DNA from 3 places in the Hydrogenophaga sp. GW456-12-10-14-TSB4 genome. Region 3 is predicted to be linked to each of the others. Evidence: riboswitches for the same ligand, from Rfam matches in the RefSeq annotation. Region 3 holds a riboswitch; each other region holds the start of a gene.

Region 1 (2,255 bases), on a different contig from region 3:
CGCCAGGATGTCCCCCGACTTCGCATCGACGGACACCAGCGCGCCCTCCAGCTGCGGCCGCCGGGCCTTCTGCAGGCCGGTGCGCAAGGCACGGGCGGCGGCCTGCTGCGCCGCCACGTCGAGGGTGGTGGTCACGTCCAGGCCGCGCGAGTAGGCCTCGTCGCCGAAACGCGCCACCATCATCTTGCGCACCTGTTCGACCGCATGGGCCGTGGCCGGGTCCGCCGGCGGTGGGCGCGGCCGCAGCGTGAGCGGCTCCGCGCGCGCCTGCTGGTGCGCCGGCTCGTCGAGGTGTCCCAGCTCGCGCATGCGCTTGAGGATGTGCTGCTGGCGAACGGTGGCGCGCTCGCGGTTGACCACCGGGTTGTAGGCCGAAGGAGCCTTGGGCAGGCCGGCCAGCATTGCGGCCTCGGCGACGCTGAGCTGGTCGAGCGTCTTGTCGAAATAGACCGACGCGGCGGCGGCAAATCCGTAGGCCCGCTCGCCCAGGTAGATCTGGTTCATGTACAGCTCCAGGATCTTGCCCTTGCTGTAGGCCGCTTCGAGCTTGTAGGCCAGCAGGATCTCCATGATCTTGCGCCGGTAGGTCTTCTCGCGGCTCAGGAAGAAGACGCGCGCCACCTGCATGGTGATGGTGCTCGCGCCCTGGGTGTGGCCACCGGCCACGAGGTTGCCGAGCGCCGCGCGCGCGATGCCCGCGTAGTCCACCGCGCCGTGTTCGTGGAAGCGCGCGTCCTCGATGGCCAGCAAGGCGTTCTGCATCGTCTGCGGGATGCGCTCGATCGGCACGAACTGGCGCCGCTCTTCGCCGTACTCCGCGAGCAGGCTGCCGTCGCGCGCGTGGATGCGCAGCGGCAGCATGGGGTCGTAGTCGGCGAGGTGGCCGACCTCGGGCAGCTGCAGCCACAGGCGGTGCAGGGCATAGGCCGCGCCGAGGGAAGCGCCGATGCACAGGCCGACGGCCAGGGCGAGAAAGAAACGGAAGGTGAAGGCAGGCCGCGAGAGGCGCATGGGCAAGGACTCAGGTGAAGGCAGGAACCGCGCGATGGCCGTTCCTGTGGGCGCCTCTCCCTCTGTCCTTTTACCTGAGAGTTTCGACTGCGTGGCAGTCTGCCCCTTCGGTGTGCCGGTGCGCGCGTGGTGCGGCCCGGCCTCTCTCCAGTCGGCGAAATGTGTCTGCGGTCCGTTGAGCCTGAGCGATCATGGGAGTTTGCGCCTTCGGCGGAGGCGCTCGACGCGCCTCGCTCTCCCGCAGAGCGTCGCAGTCTATCAGTTGGCGTTGGCCGGGGGCGCAGCGGGCGGGGGCGTGACCGCTGCTGGCGGGTCCACCGGGTCGAGAATGCTCTTGGGCGGGTTGCGCTTCATCTCGGCGGCCAGGGTGAGCTGGTCGGGGCTCATGCATTCGTCGGCCAGCCGCGCGCCGATCTTCTGGCTCATGAGCATGGACTTGTTGCCCAGCTGCAGCCAGAGCGCGCCGCGCTTGGGGTCTTCCAGGCGGATGGCGCCGGTGCGGCTTTCCACCGGGTGCATGTAGTAACGCGCGTTGCGCGTGTTCTTCACCTGCACGATGAAGAAGCCGTCGCGTTTGGCGGGCGTGATCTGCACGGCATTGCCGAGCTCGCACGGGATGCTGCCGATGTACACCCGCTTGGCCACCGCGAGATCGGCTTCGGAGAGCGTCACGTTGGTGTCTTCCTCGATGGGCGTCACCTCTTCCACGGCCTTGGCGGCGGAGCGGGCCAGTGGGGGACGCTTGGTGGCGGTGGCCTGCGCCTTGGTGGCAGCGGGCGCGGGCTTGGCCGCGGGCTTCGCCGGCGCCTGCTGGGCCTGGGCGGCGAAGGGGACGAGCGCCACGGCGCTCAGCGAAAACACGAGGGGGAGGAGCTTCATGGGGCCGTAGTCTGCACGCATGGGGGCCGGAATGGTGTTCGCAGATGTTTCGGTGTAGGGGAATGGTCTGCTGAGACGGCCGTGTTACGGTAAGCCCCCATGCACATCGAGGGCATCAGCCACATCACGTTCATCGTTCGCGACCTCGAGCGGATGGCGCACTTCCTGTGCTTCGGTTTGGGCGCGCGGGAGGTGTACTTCTACGATTTCGACAACCACTTCTTCGAGCTTCATACCGGCACGCTGGAACAGCGGTTGGAGCGGTATGCGAGAGGGGCCTGACGGCCAGAAACAGACATTGATCAAGGCGTCCACAGTATGAAACTCAATCGCGGTGAACCGGACCACCCTCATTGGAAGAAGCC
Region 2 (2,255 bases), on a different contig from region 3:
GGAAATGCGCGCCTCTCCGCGCGGCAAGTTCTGGTACCTCACGCGGCGGACGGCGGAGGAAGATTCCGTGGCCTGCGTGCCGCATTCCGAGTGGAAGAAGGAGCGCCAGCACTACCTCTCCAGCGTGTTTCTGGCCAATCGCGCCCGGGTCAACCCCAAGCGGCGCTCGCTCGCCTATGGCATGGAATTCGGTATCCGCGTGCCCGACTACGAAATCGAACGGCGCCTGTGGGTGAACGAACACTACGAGGGAGGCTACCTGTTCCGGGACGCCCTTATCCTGGAAATGACCAGCCCCACCAAGACGCAGCCCAACTGGACCGTCAAGTACGCCTGGCAAGGCACGGGCATCGTCAATGCCGCCACGGAGCTGCCCATCGCACCACTGGGAGACGGGCGCGTGGAGGTCCGGATTCCCTTTGATGCCCACACGGTGGACAACCAGGGCGCGGTCAAGCCATCGCACCCGGGGGCCAAAGGGCAATTGAGGTTCGTCATTTCCGCCTGGAACCCGGACATCGAGGACGACAGCGAGGAATAGGTCCGGACACCGGGCCCGTTCAGCCGCCAGCCGCCACCGCGCGGCCTCTCATGCCCGGCATTTCACCGGGACGTCACATCGCGTCGCCACAGTGCGGGCTCCTTCACACACGCTGGACCCATGCTGAACAAGACCCAGAAGGGCCGGGCCGAGCTGCGGCCGGGACAACGCCAGCTCGCCCAGCGCGAGCGCGCCCTGCTGCTGCTGGCCGACGGCCGCAAACCCGATGCCGAGCTGTTCGCCCTGTTCGAGGGCCAGGGGCCCGCGCTCGCGGCCGACCTGGTCGCGCGCGGCTACCTGGTGGACGAGCCGCCCGCACCGCCCCCCGCCGCCGCGCCGGCGGTCTCGGCCGATGCCTTCTCCGGCCCGCGCTCGGTCGCCAGCGCGCGCATGTTCCTGTTCGACCTGAGCGAGCGCATGTTCGCCCCGCGCGACAAGGCCATGGCCCAGCGCTACCGCGACGCCCTGCGCGAGGCGCGTGACGTGCGGGAGATGCTGGTCGTCAGCCGCGCCATGATGGCCGACGTGGAGCGCCTGGCCGGCAGCGAACGCGCCGACGGCATCGGCCAGCGGCTGGCCCGCCTGCTGCCCGAATCGGCCCTGGAAACGCCCTGAAACGCCGGCCCGCCCGCCGCCGTGCGATACACTCGCGCGGTCAGGAGAGAAGCCGATCCGGTCACCGGAAAGGCTCGCCGAAGGCGCAGGCGGCACCGCACACCGGGTGCCCTGAACGCTCAGGCAAAAGGACTGGCAAACACGGGCCGAAAGGCCGGTGTACCCCCCTGGAGAGAGGCCGTTCCTCGAAGCGGCCCACCGAAGGAGCAAGCGCGGCATCGCCCGCGTGAATCTCTCAGGTAAAGCGGACAGTGGGGCAGCGCACGGATGAACCGTGTTTCGCCCCCGTCGGGGCCTGCCCCCTTGCCTGAAAGCCTTTGCCGTGCCAGCTGCCGCCGCCCCGCTCCTCCAGACCCCGCTGCACAAGCTCCACCTCGAACTCGGCGCCCGCATGGTGCCCTTCGCCGGCTACGACATGCCGGTGCAGTACCCCACCGGCCTCATGGCCGAGCACCACCACACCCGCAAGGCCGCCGGCCTGTTCGACGTCTCGCACATGGGCCAGCTGCGCCTGGTCGGGCCCGACGCCCCGGCCGCCTTCGAGACCCTCATGCCGGTGGACGTGATCGGCCTGGGCGTGGGCAAGCAGCGCTACGGCCTGCTGCTCAACGACGAGGGCGGCATCATCGACGACCTGATGTTCGTCAACCGGGGGCACGACCTCTTCGTCATCGTCAACGGCGCCTGCAAGGCCGGCGACATTGCGCACATCCAGGCGCGCATCGGCTCGCGCTGCGAAGTCATCCCCCTGCCCGACCGCGCCCTGCTCGCCCTGCAGGGCCCGCTGGCGGTGGACGTGCTGCAGCGCCTCGTGCCCGGCGTCGAAAAGCTCGTCTTCATGACCGGCTCGCCCTTCCAGTGGCACGGCGCCGACCTCTTCATCACCCGCAGCGGCTACACCGGCGAAGACGGCTTCGAGATCTCCCTGCCCGGCGACCGCGCCGACCAGTTTGTGCGCACCCTGCTGGCCCAGCCCGAGGTCATGCCCATCGGCCTGGGCGCGCGCAACTCCCTGCGCCTCGAAGCCGGCCTGTGCCTCTACGGCAACGACATCGACACCACCACCACCCCGGTGGAAGCCGGGCTCAACTGGGCCATG
Region 3 (2,255 bases):
GCCGGGCAGCTACCTGTTCATCGGCAACGGCGTGGGTCAGGAGCCCGGTGCGTGCATGGTGCACAACCCGGCTTACGACTTCAACGACGACAACATCGGCACCGGCGCCGCCTACTGGACAGCGCTCGTGCAAGACCTGCTTTCCGTCCCCTCCCCCCACCTCTGACCCCACTGGAGATTCCCCATGATCAGCCGCTACAAGACTTTGATGGCCGGTGTCGCCATCGCCCTGGCCAGCCTTTCGGGCGTGGCGCAGGCCCAGAGCTACCCCGCCCGGCCGGTGACCATGCTGGTGCCGTACCCGGCCGGCGGCCTGTCGGACGTCATCGCGCGCTCCGTCAACAACACGCTGGGCAAGCAGCTGGGCCAACCGGTGGTGATCGAGAACCTGGGCGGTGCGAGCGGCTCGATCGCCGCGCAGAAAGTGCTCAACAGCGCGAGCGACGGCTACCAGCTGTTCCAGGGTTCGCCGAACGAACTGATCCTGGCGCCCCTGGCCATCGCGTCCATCAAGTTCAAGAGCGAAGACTTTCGCCTGGTGCAGATGATCGCCACCGCGCAGATTGCCTTCCTGGCCCGCAAGGACATTCCCGCCAGCAACGTGGACGAGTTCCTGGAGCATGCGCGCAAGTCGGCGCAGCAGGGCCGCCCCCTGACGTACGCGAGTGTGGGCCCAGGTTCCTTCTACCACCTGCTCGGCGAGCACCTGTCCAAGGTCACCGGCATTCCGATGACCCATGTGCCCTACAAGGGTTCGGCGCCGGCCGAGCAGGACCTGATGGCCAGCCAGGTCGATTTTTTCCTGGCGCCCTATGGCAAGAAGTACGACGAGATGCACAAGCAGGGCCGCGTCAAGGTGCTGGCCATGCTCAACAGCGAACGGCTGGAGAGCGTGAAGAACTACCCGGCCATCAGCGAGAGCAAGCAACTCAAGGACTTCACCTTCAACATCTGGACCGGCTACTTCGTGAAGAAGGACACCCCGGAGCAGGTGGTGGTCGCGCTGCACAAGGCCATCACCGAAACGCTGGGTGACCCGGGCGTGCACCAGGCGCTGGAAGCCAACAGCCAGCTGCTGGCCAAACCCCTGCCGCTGGCGGCGGTGGACAAGGCCTATGCCGACGGCATCAGCCAGTTCCGCGCGATTGCCAAGTCCATTCAGCTGCAAGCGCAGTAAGCTTCACCCCTGTCGATCGGGAGAGACTGGCTTGCATGGCAGGCCGGCGCCGAAGGAGCAACCGCCCCGGAAACTCTCAGGCAAAAGGACCGGTCGACAACGCATCGCACTCTGAAGAGTGGCCGGGATTCGTCCCCCGGCCCACCGCAGGAGCAAGCCGGCCCACGCTGGTGAATCTCTCAGGTCTCAAACAGAGGGGGTCATGGTCCGCACACGGTGTGCGGGCCATGCTTTCTCTGTCTGACGGCTTTGAACGCGAGATTCACATGGCACACCTCATCGTCATCGGCGGCGGTATCACGGGCGTCACCAGCGCCTACGCCCTGGCCCGTCAGGGTCATCAAGTCACCCTCATCGAAAAGCACCGCTATGCGGGCATGGAGACCAGCCATGCCAACGGCGGGCAACTCTCTGCGTCCAACGCCGAGGTGTGGACCCATCCTTCCACCCTGGTGAAGGGTCTGAAGTGGATGTTCAAGGCCGACGCGCCCTTGCTGGTGAACCCCAGGCCCAGCTGGCACAAGCTCAGCTGGTTCGCCGAGTTTGTGGCCTCCATTCCCAAGTACCGCAACAACACCGTGGCCACCACGCGCCTGGCCATTGCCGCACGTGAGCAGCTGTTTGGCTGGGCTGAACACGAGGGCATCGATTTCGATCACAAGCAGCGCGGCATCCTGCACATCTACCGGGACCGCGCCGGCTTCGAGCACGCAGGCGAAGTGTCCAGGCTGCTGGCCCAAGGCGGCCTGTCGCGCCGCGCCGTCACACCCGACGAAATGCGCGCCATTGAACCCACGCTCCAGGGTGAGTACTTCGGTGGCTGGTACACCGAGAGCGACAGCACCGGCGACATCCACAAGTTCACCCACGGCCTGGGCCTGGCCTGCGCACGCCGGGGCGTGAGACTGATGACCGCCCAGGCCGTGTCGCGCGTGTGGAGCACCGGCGACAGGGCGCGCGTTATGCTGGCCAACGGGGAGGAGGTCGATGCTGACGGGGTGGTGATCTGCGCGGGCGTGCGCAGCCGCGCCCTCGGCGCCCAACTCGGCGACCGGCTCAATGTGTACCCGGTCAAGGG

What was found. Region 3 has a riboswitch for glycine ahead of AC07ZS_RS20660 (D-amino acid dehydrogenase). Riboswitches for the same ligand answer to the same signal wherever they lie in the genome.
Region 1: another riboswitch for glycine. It lies ahead of AC07ZS_RS08795 (penicillin-binding protein 1A); the one in region 3 lies ahead of AC07ZS_RS20660 (D-amino acid dehydrogenase).
Region 2: another riboswitch for glycine. It lies ahead of gcvT (glycine cleavage system aminomethyltransferase GcvT); the one in region 3 lies ahead of AC07ZS_RS20660 (D-amino acid dehydrogenase).

Annotation. Positions count from the first base shown of each region.
Region 1 covers NZ_JBWKZH010000012.1:72,822-75,076, reverse strand. Annotated here, with positions in the region: gene AC07ZS_RS08795 (penicillin-binding protein 1A) at 1-1,011, opposite strand, end outside; glycine riboswitch at 1,170-1,262, opposite strand; gene AC07ZS_RS08790 (hypothetical protein) at 1,270-1,890, opposite strand; gene AC07ZS_RS08785 (VOC family protein) at 1,990-2,172, shown strand; gene AC07ZS_RS08780 (hypothetical protein) at 2,209-2,255, shown strand, end outside.
Region 2 covers NZ_JBWKZH010000037.1:28,065-30,319, reverse strand. Annotated here, with positions in the region: gene AC07ZS_RS18050 (esterase/lipase family protein) at 1-541, shown strand, start outside; gene AC07ZS_RS18045 (hypothetical protein) at 662-1,156, shown strand; glycine riboswitch at 1,188-1,301, shown strand; glycine riboswitch at 1,314-1,418, shown strand; gene gcvT (glycine cleavage system aminomethyltransferase GcvT) at 1,479-2,255, shown strand, end outside.
Region 3 covers NZ_JBWKZH010000047.1:20,645-22,899, reverse strand. Annotated here, with positions in the region: gene AC07ZS_RS20670 (M20 aminoacylase family protein) at 1-166, shown strand, start outside; gene AC07ZS_RS20665 (Bug family tripartite tricarboxylate transporter substrate binding protein) at 185-1,177, shown strand; glycine riboswitch at 1,185-1,279, shown strand; glycine riboswitch at 1,280-1,381, shown strand; gene AC07ZS_RS20660 (D-amino acid dehydrogenase) at 1,348-2,255, shown strand, end outside.